4 regions of the Pantoea sp. BRR-3P genome follow, and region 3 is predicted to be linked to each of the others. Evidence: riboswitches for the same ligand, from Rfam matches in the RefSeq annotation. Region 3 holds a riboswitch; each other region holds the start of a gene.

Evidence for each region. Region 3 has a riboswitch for thiamine pyrophosphate ahead of thiC (phosphomethylpyrimidine synthase ThiC). Riboswitches for the same ligand answer to the same signal wherever they lie in the genome.
Region 1: it holds a riboswitch for thiamine pyrophosphate, as region 3 does, so the genes downstream of both, thiM (hydroxyethylthiazole kinase) here and thiC (phosphomethylpyrimidine synthase ThiC) in region 3, are expected to answer to the same signal.
Region 2: it holds a riboswitch for thiamine pyrophosphate, as region 3 does, so the genes downstream of both, AAGR08_RS20200 (FAD-dependent oxidoreductase) here and thiC (phosphomethylpyrimidine synthase ThiC) in region 3, are expected to answer to the same signal.
Region 4: it holds a riboswitch for thiamine pyrophosphate, as region 3 does, so the genes downstream of both, thiB (thiamine ABC transporter substrate binding subunit) here and thiC (phosphomethylpyrimidine synthase ThiC) in region 3, are expected to answer to the same signal.

What each region holds. Positions count from the first base shown of each region.
Region 1 is NZ_CP155066.1:1,255,134-1,258,788, forward strand. Features, by position in the region: gene ahpF (alkyl hydroperoxide reductase subunit F) at 1-822, shown strand, start outside; gene AAGR08_RS05745 (hypothetical protein) at 891-1,094, opposite strand; TPP riboswitch at 1,330-1,425, shown strand; gene thiM (hydroxyethylthiazole kinase) at 1,459-2,244, shown strand; gene thiD (bifunctional hydroxymethylpyrimidine kinase/phosphomethylpyrimidine kinase) at 2,241-3,041, shown strand; gene fbaB (class I fructose-bisphosphate aldolase) at 3,189-3,655, shown strand, end outside.
Region 2 is NZ_CP155067.1:122,383-126,037, forward strand. Features, by position in the region: gene AAGR08_RS20190 (MFS transporter) at 51-1,361, shown strand; gene AAGR08_RS20195 (6,7-dimethyl-8-ribityllumazine synthase) at 1,459-1,896, opposite strand; TPP riboswitch at 2,079-2,198, shown strand; gene AAGR08_RS20200 (FAD-dependent oxidoreductase) at 2,327-3,271, shown strand; gene thiS (sulfur carrier protein ThiS) at 3,255-3,452, shown strand; gene AAGR08_RS20210 (thiazole synthase) at 3,456-3,655, shown strand, end outside.
Region 3 is NZ_CP155066.1:3,789,462-3,793,116, reverse strand. Features, by position in the region: gene thiE (thiamine phosphate synthase) at 1-173, opposite strand, end outside; gene thiC (phosphomethylpyrimidine synthase ThiC) at 170-2,092, opposite strand; TPP riboswitch at 2,182-2,282, opposite strand; gene rsd (sigma D regulator) at 2,521-3,027, opposite strand; gene nudC (NAD(+) diphosphatase) at 3,116-3,655, shown strand, end outside.
Region 4 is NZ_CP155066.1:3,325,258-3,328,912, reverse strand. Features, by position in the region: gene thiB (thiamine ABC transporter substrate binding subunit) at 1-901, opposite strand, end outside; TPP riboswitch at 949-1,041, opposite strand; gene sgrR (HTH-type transcriptional regulator SgrR) at 1,154-2,815, opposite strand; gene AAGR08_RS15485 (MFS transporter) at 3,070-3,655, shown strand, end outside.

The DNA of each region.
Region 1 (3,655 bases), 1.7 Mb from region 3:
CTGGACACCGTCGACATTGAAAACTACATCTCCGTGCCGAAAACCGAAGGCGCCAAGCTGGCCGGTTCATTGCGCGCTCACGTTGATGATTACGATGTGGATGTGATTGATACCCAGAGCGCCATTAAGCTGATTCCTGCGGCGAAAGAGGGCGGTCTGCACGCGATTGAAACCGCATCCGGCGCGGTACTGAAATCTCGCAGCATCATCATTGCCACCGGGGCGCGCTGGCGCAACATGGGCGTGCCGGGCGAAGAGCAGTATCGCACCAAGGGCGTCACCTATTGCCCGCACTGCGACGGTCCGCTGTTTAAAGGTAAACGCACGGCGGTGATCGGCGGCGGTAACTCAGGCGTTGAAGCGGCGATCGATCTGGCCGGTATTGTTGAGCACGTTACGCTGCTGGAATTTGCCAGCGAAATGCGCGCCGATAAAGTGCTGCAAGACAAACTGCGCAGCCTGAAAAACGTCGACGTGATCCTGAATGCGCAGACCACGGAAGTGAAAGGTGACGGTAGTAAGGTTACCAGCCTGACCTACATCGATCGTAATAACCAAACCAGCCACGAAATCGCGCTGAGCGGCATCTTCGTGCAAATTGGCCTGCTGCCAAACACCACTTGGCTAGAAGGTGCGGTTGAGCGCACTAAAATGGGCGAAATCATTATTGATGCCAAGTGCGAAACCAGCCTGAAAGGCGTATTCGCCGCCGGCGACTGCACCACGGTGCCATATAAGCAGATCATCATCGCCAGCGGTGAAGGTGCGAAAGCCTCACTCAGCGCCTTTGATTATCTGATTCGTACTAAACCGGCTGAATAATTTTTGCGATAGCCACGCAATAGCCCTGCAACCTGTGTTGCGGGGCTTTTTTTTATCTTTATACGTCCTTAGCCTAACCAGCGTTTTGCTTCGGCATCGCTGATATCGCGGTAATAGACTTTATGCAGTCGTTCACCGCAGCTTTTGCATTGTGCTTCTACATGAGTAGAGAAATAGTGGCGACCCGCTGGCGAAATTGCACCTTTACGGGATATTTGGACGTTGCGCCATCGATGTGCATGCGGAATAAAGCTGAAGAATTTTAATTTCATTATCGCTACCGGATTGGGGTGGGCGGTGTCTGTCTTTAAATCCGGGATGCCATTAGGCCGATTTTCACGCGAGATGGGCTTGATATTTATCAAGCGTTATTCAGACAGGTCTCGATTTTAAGGTGGTGCGGCGTGGAACGTCCTCGTTCGCCCACGATGAATGAACGAGGCATCCACTGATTTACAAGCTCCGATGCTGCCATTATCCTGTCTGCGGCATGAAGCAATACATTCATGCTATGACTCGGGGTGCCCCTGTAACACAGGGCTGAGATACACCCGCTGACCTGATCTGGATAATGCCAGCGTAGGGAAGTCAGATGCCTGACCGCATTCGCCTTCTTGATCGCCGGTTGGGAGCTTTATGACACAGCCTAACCTTCTCTCCACTGCGCAACTCGCGCAATCCTTGCTCCTCCTGCGACAGCAAGCGCCACTGGTGCACTGTATGACCAACGACGTGGTGCAAACCTTTACCGCAAATGTATTGCTGGCGCTGCACGCTTCTCCGGCGATGGTGATTGATGCTGAAGAGGCCGCGCAGTTTGCCGGGTTTGCCGATGCGTTATTGATAAACGTCGGCACGCTAACGCGCGATCGTCGAGACGCGATGTTAGCGGCGGTGCAGGCCGCGCAAAAAGCCGGCACGCCGTGGACGCTGGATCCGGTTGCGGTCGGCGCATTAACGCTGCGCACCGAATTCTGCCAGCAGCTGCTTAGTCTGCATCCGGCGGCGATTCGTGGTAACGCCTCAGAAATTCTCGCCCTGGCTAATCAGGCAACGGGCGGTCGTGGCGTGGATAGTCTGCATCAGGCCGATGCCGCGCTGAGCGCTGCGCAACAGCTGGCGCGTGACTATGACACTGTCGTCGCCGTAACCGGCGAAGTGGATTACGTTACCGATGGCACTCAAACGTTGGCGATCCCCGGCGGGAGTCCGCTGATGACGCGGGTGGTCGGCACCGGTTGCGCGTTGTCGGCGGTGGTGGCGGCTTTCACCAGCTTACCGGGCGAGCGTCTGCTGCATGTGGCCGCTGCCTGTCGTGTGATGTCGCTAGCCGGTGAAATCACGGCGCGTCAAGTCGAGGGGCCGGGCAGTTTTGCGTCGGCTTTTCTTGATGCGCTCTGGACGCTGGAGATGACAGTATGAAACGCATCAACGCATTAACCATCGCCGGTACCGATCCAAGTGGCGGCGCCGGTATCCAGGCCGATTTGAAAGCCTTCTCCGCGCTGGGCGCGTATGGCACCAGCGTCATCACTGCGCTGGTGGCGCAGAATACCTGCGGCGTGCAGTCGGTTTATCGTATCGAACCCGATTTTGTTGCCGCGCAGCTCGATTCGGTGCTGGACGATGTGCGCATTGATAGCGCAAAGATCGGCATGTTGGCAGAAACGGCGATCGTTGAAGTGGTGGCCGAGCGGCTGAAACGCGCCAGCCTGCCGTTTGTGGTGCTGGATACGGTAATGATTGCCAAAAGTGGCGATGCGCTGCTGTCGCCGGATGCGGTAGCCAGCGTACGCGAACTGCTGCTGCCGCAGGTCTCGCTGATCACGCCGAACCTGCCGGAAGCCGCAGCACTGTTGGGGCGCGCTATGGCGCAGGATGAAAAAACCATGCTGCAGCAGGGCGATGCGCTGCTGGATCTTGGCTGTGAGGCGGTGCTGATGAAAGGGGGACATCTTAGTGATGCCGAGAGCCCGGATTGGCTGATCACCCGCGCGGGACGCCAGCGTTTTACCGCGCCGCGCGTCAATACCCAACACACGCACGGCACCGGTTGTTCACTCTCAGCGGCGCTGGCCGCACTGCGGCCACGGCATAATGATTGGGCGGCGACGGTGGCTGAAGCCAAAGCCTGGCTGCAGCAGGCGCTGCTGCATGCCGATTCGCTGGAAGTGGGCAAAGGCATTGGGCCAGTGCACCATTTCCATCAGTGGTGGTAGGGCGTAACGCCAGATTGCCGCTTTTTCACTGCGAATCCGTCTGAAAAATGGAGTCAGCAATTTGCCAGCCTGCGGCATTCCGGTCCAGGCTGTTGGGGGGAAATCGACAGGTGTCGGTTCCAATCCAGCCATTTATCAGGAGCGAACATGACGGACATCGTACAGTTATTGGGCAAAGAGGCGGATAGCCTTCTTCAACATCGCTGCATGACCATTCCAGCGGACAGCCTCTATTTACCCGGCGCGGATTATGTTGATCGTGTGATGATCGACAACAATCGTTCTCCTACCGTATTACGCAACATGCAAACCCTGTACAACACCGGACGTCTGGCGGGCACCGGCTATTTATCCATTCTACCGGTCGATCAGGGCGTGGAGCACTCGGCGGGCGCATCGTTTGCTGCCAATCCTGCCTATTTCGATCCGAAAAACATCGTTGAACTGGCGATTGAAGCCAGTTGCAACTGCGTGGCGTCCACATACGGCGTTTTGGCTTCGGTTTCGCGTCGCTACGCGCACCGTATCCCGTTTATGGTGAAGCTGAACCATAACGAAACCCTGAGCTATCCAACGCAATACGACCAAACGCTGTATGCCAGCGTGGAGCAGGC
Region 2 (3,655 bases), on a different replicon from region 3:
AATAGAAAGCCTTGAACCTAAGCAACCTGGCTTAACATGGAGAGGGCAGCATGCAAGAAAAAATCCCCGGAACGCGTTGGTATCGCGTTATCGCCCCCATTCTCATTACCTGCATCGTCTCATTCATGGATCGCGTCAACATCAGCTTTGCGCTGCCTGGCGGCATGGATCAAGACCTGGCAATCACCAGCCAAATGGCGGGTGTGGTAAGTGGCATCTTCTTTATCGGCTACCTGTTCCTGCAAGTGCCAGGTGGACGTATCGCCGTAAATGGCAGCGGTAAACGCTTTATTGCGTGGTCGCTGGCAGCATGGATGGTGGTGTCTATCGCCACCGGCTTTGTTACCAACCATTATCAGCTGCTGGCGCTGCGTTTCGTGCTGGGTATCTCGGAAGGTGGCATGTTACCGGTGGTGTTAACCATGGTCAGCAATTGGTTTCCAGAAAAGGAACTGGGACGCGCTAATGCTTTTGTAATGATGTTTGCGCCGTTGGGCGGCATGTTTACCGCACCGATATCCGGCTACATCATTAACGTGCTGGACTGGCGCTGGTTGTTCATTATTGAAGGTCTGCTTTCTGCCGCTGTGCTGCTGGTGTGGTGGCTGGTAATCGCCGATCGTCCCGAAGAGGCGCGCTGGTTACCCGCACGTGAAAAGGCGTATTTGCTGCGCGAACTGGCGCGTGAAAAGGCGCAACATCGCCAAAAAGCACCGCTTAGTAAAGCCCCGTTAAAAGCGGTGTTCCGTAATTCAGGTTTGATGAAGCTCGTGGCGCTTAACTTCTTCTACCAAACTGGCGATTACGGTTACACGCTGTGGCTGCCGAGTATCCTGAAAAATCTCACCGGCACTAACATGGCGGGCGTCGGCCTGCTGGCCGCCATTCCGTTTGTGGCGACAGTGCTCGGTATCTATGCGATTTCCTGGCTGAGCGATCGCACCGGTAAGCGACGTTTGTGGGTAATGGTCTCGCTGTTCTGCTTCGCTGCTGCCTTGCTGGCTTCGGTGGTGCTGCATGAGAACGTGGTTGCCGCCTATATCGCGCTGGTGGTATGCGGCTTCTTCCTGAAAGCAGCGACCAGTCCGTTCTGGTCTATTCCCGGACGTATCGCTGCGCCGGAAGTGGCGGGTAGCGCACGCGGCGTGATTAATGGGCTTGGCAATCTGGGGGGATTCTGTGGGCCGTACTTAGTTGGCATCATGACGCTGCTCTATAGCCAAAACGTGGCAATCTGCTGGCTGGCGGGTTCGCTGGTGATTGCGGGGATCTTTACGCTGTTGTTGCCAAAAGAGTGTGATATTAACCCTTCAGAACCGCGCAGACATATGAAGGACGATCGTTTGATGAGTGCCAAATAGTGAAGCTGGCAAGGTTGGCACTATTCTGAATATGAACAATAGAAAGTCAGAATAAATAAAAAGGGAATGCCTGATAAGGTGTTCCCTTTTTAACGTTTCAATCAATCGACAGATTATGAATAGCCAGCACAGCACGTGCGGCTTCTTTGCCTTTCTTGATGAAATGCTCGGTGTAGAAGTTTTCGATGACGTCTACCGGTTGGAAGTTATGCGGCGTCAATGAAACGGAAAACACCGGTACGTTAGTGGTGAGCTGCACATTCATCAGGCCATCAACCACCGCTGCTGCAACGAAATCATGGCGATAGATACCGCCATCCACCACCAGCGCCGCGCAGACAATCGCATCGTATTTGCCGGTTTCAGCCAGACGCTTAGCCAACAGCGGCATTTCAAATGCGCCAGGCACTTCCAGCACTTTTAATTCCGCGGCAATAGATTGATCGGCTAATTCTTTTTCGAAACCTACCAGGGCATTATGGACAATTTCTTTGTGCCATCCGGCTTTAATAAATGCAATTTTAATAGTGTTCATGGTTATTTCGACATCACCTGTAATTTGTTCTTGCGCATAAAATAATGTGTTTGTATATCATACGTAACATTTTTAATCTACCAGCTCGAATTATGACGGGTTTGAGTATGGAGAAAACAATTTAACCACACCCTTTATACAGTTATTCCGCGCTTGACGGCGACCATCGCCTGCAATACAAATAGACGCGTCGGGGGAGTCTCGCCACAGAGACTGAGAGGCTAATAGCGCACTGCGCGGCTTAGCGACCCTTTGAACCTGACCCAGTTGATACTGGCGTAGGAAGACTGACAGTCTGTTAGCTTGGCTGTCTGGCGCTAAGGCAAGCTCGATCGTGGCGCCATTTCCCTTCACCTGTATCTGCGGGTCTCAGTAAACACTGAGAGGCCGATGTGAATTTTCCCTTTTTGAACATCATGGAACCTGCGCTGTGAGCCGCTGGAGCGTGCTAGGCTGCGGCGTGGCCGGCTTGTGCGTGGCAACATTATTGGCGGAGCGCGGCGAAGACGTTGAGGTGATCGACGATGCATCGCGGCGCCCGGCATCGTGGTATGCCGGCGGCATGCTGGCGCCCTGGTGTGAAGCCGAAAGCGCGCCGCGTGAGGTGATAACCCTTGGACAGCACGCCGCCGCGTGGTGGCAACAGCGCGTCAGCAGCGTTGCACATCAGGGAACGCTGGTGGTGGCGCCGCCGCGCGACAGCCAGGAACTTAACCGCTTTGCCCGCATGACCGAGCAGCATCAATGGGTTGAACCTGGTGCGATTGAACCGGCGCTGGAAGGGCGCTTTGCGCGCGGTCTGTTTTTCGCTCAGGAAGCGCACCTCGACCCGCGCCTGGCGCTGCAGGAAATGCGTGAGAAGCTGATTGCGCGCGGCGTAGCCTTCAACTCGCATGCGCCGAGCGGTCAGATTATCGATTGCCGTGGCATTCATGCCGCGCCCGAATTGCCGCGCCTGCGCGCCGTGCGCGGCGAGATGCTGATTCTGCACAGCGATGAGGTGCAGTTCTCCCGTCCGATTCGCCTGCTACATCCGCGTTTTCCCTGCTATCTGGTGCCGCGTCGCGGCGGGCATTTTATGCTCGGCGCTACCATGATTGAGAGCGATGACGCCAGCCCAATCAGTGCCCGCGCCATGATGGAGTTACTCAGTGCCGCTTACGCCATTCATCCGGCGCTGGCGGAGGCACGGGTAATTGAGAGCGGCAGCGGGCTGCGTCCGGCCTATCCGGCCAATCTGCCGGAAATTCACTATCAAAATCACACCTTCTATCTCAACGGCATGTATCGCCACGGTTTTCTGCTGGCACCGATGCTGGCTGAACAGCTGATGCAGCGCCTATCTGGAGAGCAATCTTATGATTATTCAGCTTAACGGGCGCGCTATCAGCACCGAAGCAAAAAGCCTGAGCGAACTGCTGATCGAGCAGCAAATTGATGTGGCCTGCGTCGCCACCGCCTTTAATGGCACGTTTGTGCCCAAAAGCCACTACGACACGCAGCTGCTGGATGAAGGTTGCCAGCTCGAAGTCTTGTCACCGATGCAGGGAGGCTAAACGATGTTTTACGATGTTGACCCACAATCGCGCTTCCTGCTCGGCACCGCCGGATATCCTTCGCCTGCCATTTTGCAGCAGGCGATTGCGGCATCTGGTACTGAAATCATCACCGTTAGCCTGCGGCGTGAAGGTGCTGCGGGCGCGGCATTTCGTGAACTGCTGACCGGACTCAACATCCGCGTGTTACCGAATACCGCCGG
Region 3 (3,655 bases):
CCAAGTGCAATCGCCTCGCGCACTGCATCTTCAACTTCATGATCCTCGCAATCTTTAATGCGTAGCTGGATAGTGCGCACACCGGCTTCCAGCAGGCGCGCGATCCACTCCACGCTATCAACTACTGGATACAGCCCCAGTTTTGGGGCGGTGGCAGGAAAGGCGTCGGTCATACTTTTTCCTCTTTTAGGGTATCGGCAGCGTGATACAACTCGCCGCCACGATTGCGGAAGGCATCCGACATTTGCGCCATGCCCACCTCTATGGTCTGAGCTTCAACCTGTTGACGGGCGGCAAATTCGCGGACTTCCTGGGTAATTTTCATCGAGCAGAATTTGGGGCCGCACATCGAGCAGAAGTGCGCCACTTTTCCCGATTCTTGCGGCAAGGTTTCGTCGTGGTAGGCGCGAGCGGTATGCGGATCAAGTGCCAGGTTGAACTGATCTTCCCAGCGGAATTCAAAACGTGCTTTGGACATCGCATTATCGCGAATCTGCGCGCCCGGATGGCCTTTCGCCAGATCCGCAGCGTGCGCGGCGATCTTGTAGGTGATCAGCCCCTGCTTCACATCCTCTTTATGCGGTAAACCGAGGTGCTCTTTAGGCGTCACGTAACACAGCATGGCGCAGCCAAACCAGCCAATCATTGCCGCGCCGATGCCGGAAGTGAAGTGATCGTAGCCCGGTGCGATATCGGTAGTGAGTGGACCGAGCGTATAAAAAGGGGCTTCGTGGCAGTGCTCCAGCTGCTCGGTCATATTGCGGCGAATCATCTGCATCGGCACATGGCCCGGACCTTCAATCATCACCTGCACATCATATTCCCAGGCAATTTTCGTCAGTTCGCCCAGCGTATGCAGCTCGGCAAATTGCGCCTCGTCGTTGGCATCCTGAATTGAGCCCGGACGCAGGCCGTCGCCCAAAGATAATGCCACATCGTAGGCAGCACAGATCTCACAAATCTCGCGGAAGTGCAGATACAGGAAGCTTTCGGTATGGTGCGACAGGCACCATTTCGCCATGATTGATCCGCCGCGTGACACAATGCCGGTGAGCCGTTTAGCCGTCATGGGTACATAGCGCAACAGCACGCCAGCGTGGATAGTGAAGTAATCGACGCCTTGCTCCGCCTGTTCCAGTAGCGTGTCGCGGAATATTTCCCAGTTGAGGTCTTCGGCAATACCGTTCACCTTTTCCAGCGCCTGATAAATCGGCACCGTACCAATCGGCACCGGGCTGTTACGCAGAATCCATTCGCGCGTTTCATGGATATAACGTCCGGTAGAGAGATCCATCACGGTATCTGCCCCCCAGCGCGTTGACCACACCAGTTTCTCCACTTCTTCTTCAATCGAAGAACTGACCGCCGAGTTGCCGATATTGGCATTCACCTTCACCAGAAAGTTGCGACCAATGATCATCGGTTCGGATTCGGGATGGTTGATGTTAGCAGGGATGATGGCGCGGCCGCTGGCCACTTCCTGACGGACAAACTCTGCGGTGATATTTTCCGGCAGGTTGGCGCCAAAGCTGTGACCGGGATGCTGCTGTAGCAGCACTTCACCACGAATACGCTCGCGGCCCATGTTTTCACGCAGCGCAATAAACTCCATCTCCGGCGTGATGATACCCTGACGTGCATAGTGCAGTTGGGTAACGCAGCGACCCACTTTGGCGCGGCGCGGCTGTGGCAGATGCTCAAAACGCAAATGATCCAGGCCTTCATCTGCCAGACGCTGTTGGGTGTAACTGGAACTCAGCTGGTGAATGGTTTCGCTGTCGCCGCGCGCTTCGATCCAGTTGGTGCGCAGCCTGGTGAGCCCCTGATGCACATTGATCGTGGCTTCAGGATCGCCATAAGCACCGGCCGTGTCGTATACCGGCACCGGTTCATTCGGCTCATACTGCGGATCGTCTTTACTGCCGCCGGTGTGCGTTGGGCTCAGTTGAATCTCACGCATGGGCACGCGAATATCCGCGCGGCTGCCGGTGATCCAGATGCGTTTTGAGTTCGGAAAAGCGGCTCCCTGGAGGGAATCGATAAATTCTTGCGCCTGAGCACGTTGTTCACGACGAGAGGTTTTAGCAGACATAGCAAATTTCCTATAAAAGTTGGAAGTTGCTTGTCCAGAGTTCGGAAGGAGTAACAGATACGATAACGGCATAAGCCGACATCGTGCTGATGATATCTACTCTTGTTCCCTTCGCAGGTACTAACCTGATCAGGTTCCGCGGATCCCGAATTAACGGTCTCAGCCCCTAAGGGCACTCCGACAAGGTGTTGGGTTTTACGATATAAGCTACTTTGCTTGCCATTTTGCACCTGGGCAGTGCTCGTGACCGTCACATACTTCGTGTACGCTCCGGTCCCTGCGCGCTATCCGAATGCAAACTGGCTGCGCACGCTACGCTTATATCGCAAAACCTGACTCTTCATTTTTCTGGAAGAGGCTCATAAAAAAAGCCCATTTAGCATAAGAGGGCTTTTCTCGAATAACAAGTTTTTTACAACTGCGGGCATTCAGGCCGGGCGGGCGATGACGCTGTCATTGGCAACCGGTAGATGCGCCAGCTGGTTATCCCAGGCGAGTTGTACCAGCTTATCTTCCAGCGTGAAGCGCGATTCCAGCACTTCGCCGACTTCGGACAGCGCCTGCTGAAAATCGACACAGTTATCGTCGTTAATCGCTTGCTGCAAATGACTGTCGTAGAGCTGCATGATGCGGTCAGTGTTCGCCTCAAGTGCCGGATAAATTTGCGCGGCAGCCATTAAGGGATTATCACCCTGCATCTCACTAATAATGTGTTCATACACGCTAAAATGACCGGTAGAAAGGTAATCCACCAGATTGTGGCAAAATGCATCCAGCGCTTGTTCATCCAGCGCGGTTAACGCATCTTTTTGTGGCTTCAGACCAATAAGCTCGTAGTACGTGACAAGCAGCTGTCGACGGGCGCGCAACCATGAATCAACCAATTCATTTCCGCCGCCGACACGCTTTGTCAGGTCATCTAACTGGTTAAGCATATGGGGCTCCAGGTAGGTTATAGTTGTTTATTACACACTTAATATTAGAGTTTCAGCGTGCGGTTTAACGCTAAGGACAACGATTAAGATGCAACGTGAGATCTCAAGCTTAGACGCTGGATGGTGGATTGTCAGCCATGAGCAAAAACTTTGGTTACCGCAGGGCGAACTGCCGCATGGCTTATCCACCGAGTTTGGACTCAGTGGCAGCCACGGCATTTTGATTGGCGAATGGCAGGGCGAAAACGTCTGGCTCGTGCGGGAAGCGCGTCCAGACAGCATGGGCTCGGTCCGCCAACTGATTGATCAAGATGTCGGTCTGTTCCAGATCGCCGGGCGCGGCGTGCAGCTGGCGGAGTTCTATCGATCGCATCGCTGGTGCGGCTATTGCGGCCATGAGATGCATATCAGCAAGCGCGAGTTCGCTTGTCTGTGTCATCACTGCCGCGAGCGCTATTACCCGCAAATTGCGCCGTGCATTATTGTGGCCATTCGCCGTGGCGATGAGATTCTGCTTGCCAATCATGCCCGTCATCGCAACAACATTTACACCGTGCTGGCGGGCTTCGTCGAAGTGGGCGAAACCTTAGAACAAGCGGTGGCGCGTGAAGTGATGGAAGAGAGCAAC
Region 4 (3,655 bases), 460 kb from region 3:
TTGGCACCTGCAACGCGTGATAACCCGCTGGCAAATCGCTTTTGATCACCGGGTACATCCAGTTACCGCTGGGAATGGTCTGCTGGAAGGCTGGAGAAACCATAAACTGCATGAACTGCTGCGCCAGCTTTGGCTGCTTGCTGCTGGCGAGCTGCGCGGCAACCTCCACCTGCAAATAGTGGCCTTCGCTAAATTCGGCCGCGGCGTAGTTCTCTTTCTTCTCTTCGATGATGTGGTAGGCCGGAGAGGTGGTGTAGCTCAACACCAGATCGCCTTCGCCTTTCAGGAACAGACCGTAAGCTTCGCTCCAGCCTTTGGTGACGGTGACGGTTTTTTGCGCCAGCTTCTGCCAGGCATCTGGCGCATTATCGCCATAGACCTTCTGCATCCACAGCAGCAGACCAAGGCCAGGCGTGCTGGTGCGCGGATCTTCATAAATCACGCGCCATTTCTCCGGGCTTTCGACCAGTTCTTTTAGGCTTTTCGGCGGGTTCTTCAGCTTGTTTTTATCGTAGACGAAGGCGAAGTAGCCATAATCGAATGGGATGAAAGTCTCGTTGTGCCAGCCATCCGGCAGCTGCAAAGCCTGGGTATCGACGCTGCTTTTGGCAAACAGGCCGGTTTTCTCTGCCGCCTGCAGCAGATTGTTATCAAGGCCCAGCACCACATCGGCTTTGCTGTTTTTGCCTTCCATACGCACGCGATTAAGCAGCGATACGCCATCTTCCAGTGCCACGTAATTCAGCTCGCAACCACACTGCGCTTCAAAGGCTTTTTTTACCGCCGGACCGGGGCCCCAATCGGCAGAGAATGAATCGTAGGTGTAAACGGTCAGAACCGGTTTGGCAGCCAAAGCCGGTGCAGCAACCAACAGCATCACAGGCAGAACTTTGTTTAACACTTTGCGCTCCTTGAGGAGAAGATAAGGTTGAGTCGCAAAGGATCTGAGGAGTGAGGCATCTCAAATCCCTACGCCGGTATTAGCCGGATCAGGTTCGACGGGTCTATCTCAGCCAAATTAAGGCACCCCGTTGAGAACGGCACATTCTAGACATTTAAATGACAGCGCGAAAGGTTCACCGGTTGGAAGTCTGGTGCCACGCTTCCCGGTGCGCATGAATGCGCACCCTACAAAACCGCGCCGGCGCGGTGGTCACAGCTCAGGAGGCGCAAACCAGGCGGATTTAAAGTCAAACCAGCCGAGGGTATTCAGCCGCACGCCGCGCATGCTGCGTTGACCTTCCAGCAGCAGCCAGTGGTGAAACAGCGGATGCAAGTAATCGCTATCAATTAACTGCTTGCTCCATTCTGCCAGCGCTAAATCTTTCTGACGCCAGCGCGCTGCGTCGGCTTGCCAGTCAATCGGAATGCAGTGATGCATCAGCGGCAGTTCATACAGCTGAGCGAACAGCGCATACTCGAGCGGCAGGGTAAAGTTGACGCTGCCGAGCCAGATATCACTCTCGCCCGCGCCCTCAAACCACGCTTCATAACTCACCTCACGCGTAATCAACTCGACGCCTTGCAGCGCCAGCAGCGGACGCAGCGCGTTAGCGATACCCTCATGCTCAACGTGATGGCTGTACCAGCTGAGGGTTAATTGTGTGAGTCCTTCCGGCTTGTCGGCAGGCGTGAGGTCGCGGCGATGATGCCAGCGCGGCAACAGGCCATACGCCGGAAACCAGTAGCGCTGATAACCTACACCCGCATGGTTAAGCAGGGCGATAGGATTGAACAGATAGCTCACCCAGCGGCGAAAATGGGCATTTTGTCCCCGCTCAGAACGCTGATCGAAAAGGAGGAAATAACAGCCTTCTTCCAGACGACTCTCTTCTGATTTCTCATCAGCGGTTTCGCCCTGCAGTTTTACGCCAGCGTACACTAGCTCATCGCTGATCTCGGGCAGTACCCAAATCGACACATCATCAATCAAGGCACGATAGCCAAAGTAATCATCGAAGGCGGCGATTTTTAGCTGCGTTTGCTGGTTACGCACCACGCTGTACGGCCCGGTACCAATCGGCTGACGGGCAAAATGACGTAGCGTCGGCCATTCGCGCGGCAGAATCATTGCGCTAACGCTCGCCAGCAGCCAGGGCAACCAGTCATCCGGCTGGCTCAAATAGATATCCAGCGTCCAGGGGGCGGGCGAATGCAGCTTTTCGATATGGGAAAACAGCGGCTGGCTGCGCACGCGCTCCAGCGAGGTAATGATATCCTCCATTTCCAGTTCGCGACCATGATGAAAGCGAATCGCCGGGCGCAGGAAAAAGCGCCAGTGCAGGGGTGAGGTTTGCTGCCAATGGTGCGCGATATCGGGTTCGATTTCCCCCTTTTCCTCATTTATGCGCATCAGGCCATTGAAGATTTGCCGTGCCAGGTGAGTTTCTGAGCGGCGTAGCGGTGAACCGGGCAGCAGATTGGGCAACGGGCGATAATAGAGCACGCGCAGGATATGCTTGCCCTGGCGGAAGCTGCGGCCTAAATGTGCCGCGATCATCTGGCGCACCTGATTTTTGTCGCCGACCAACTGCACCAGCTGCTCAATGCGATCCTGCTCCAGCAGATCTTCAGCACGCTGCTGCTGCAGCGCTAAACCGGTGTAACAGAAACTCAGCGTTGAACGCTTGCCACGCCCCGCTTCCGCCTGCCAAATCAGCCAGCCTTCATGCTGCATGGCGTTAAGCAGATTACGCATATGGCGGCGTGAGCAATGCAGCAGATCGGCCAGATCGCTTAACGTAGTTTCCTGATCCTGCCCCTGACAGCTTTGCCATAAGCGGATAAATTGCTGTTGCAGACGTGAAGAGGACATAAAAGGGGAACTCCTTCTCAGAATCGCTCAGTTTTTCCTGCCTCATATTAGAGGCATACTGCCCGGCAATGGAAGAGCGGGAGGCATTCAGCAATGAATGGCGCTCTGCCAGCGGTTCCGCCGACGTGGAACCTCTTTCTGAGTAGGGTGCATTTTCACCGCCAGCAGCGCTTTATCTGCTGGCTTTTTTCGTTTTGCTGTAGGATCTTCTACCCTCATTTTTCTACCTGTTTTTTCCGCAAAGGGATTTCGGCATGAAATCGCTGTTAACGCGTCAACGTCGCATCAATCCGGTCTATCTCTCGTTTATGGCGGTGTCATTTATGACCGGCGTCGCCGGTGCGCTGCAGGCACCGACGTTAAGTCTGTTTCTGACGCGTGAAGTGCAGGTGAGCCCGTTTTGGGTTGGCTTGTTCTTTACCATCAATGCGATAGCGGGGATTGCCATCAGCCTGCTCATGGCCAAGCGCTCTGATAATCGGGGCGATCGTCGCAACCTGATTCTATTCTGCTGTCTGATGGCGACGCTTAATGCGCTGCTATTTGCCTTCAATCGCCACTATTTAACCCTTGTCACGCTGGGCGTGTTTTTATCTGCACTTGCCAGCGTTTCCATTCCGCAGGTATTTGCGCTCGCGCGTGAATATGCCGATCAGTCAGCGCGTGAAGTGGTGATGTTCAGCTCGGTGATGCGCGCGCAGCTGTCGCTGGCGTGGGTGATCGGCCCGCCCTTGTCGTTTGCACTGGCGCTTAATTACGGCTTTGTGACGCTGTTTTGCGTCGCGGCGGGGATTTTTCTGCTGAGCATGCTACTGATCTGGCGCACCTTGCCGTCGGTGC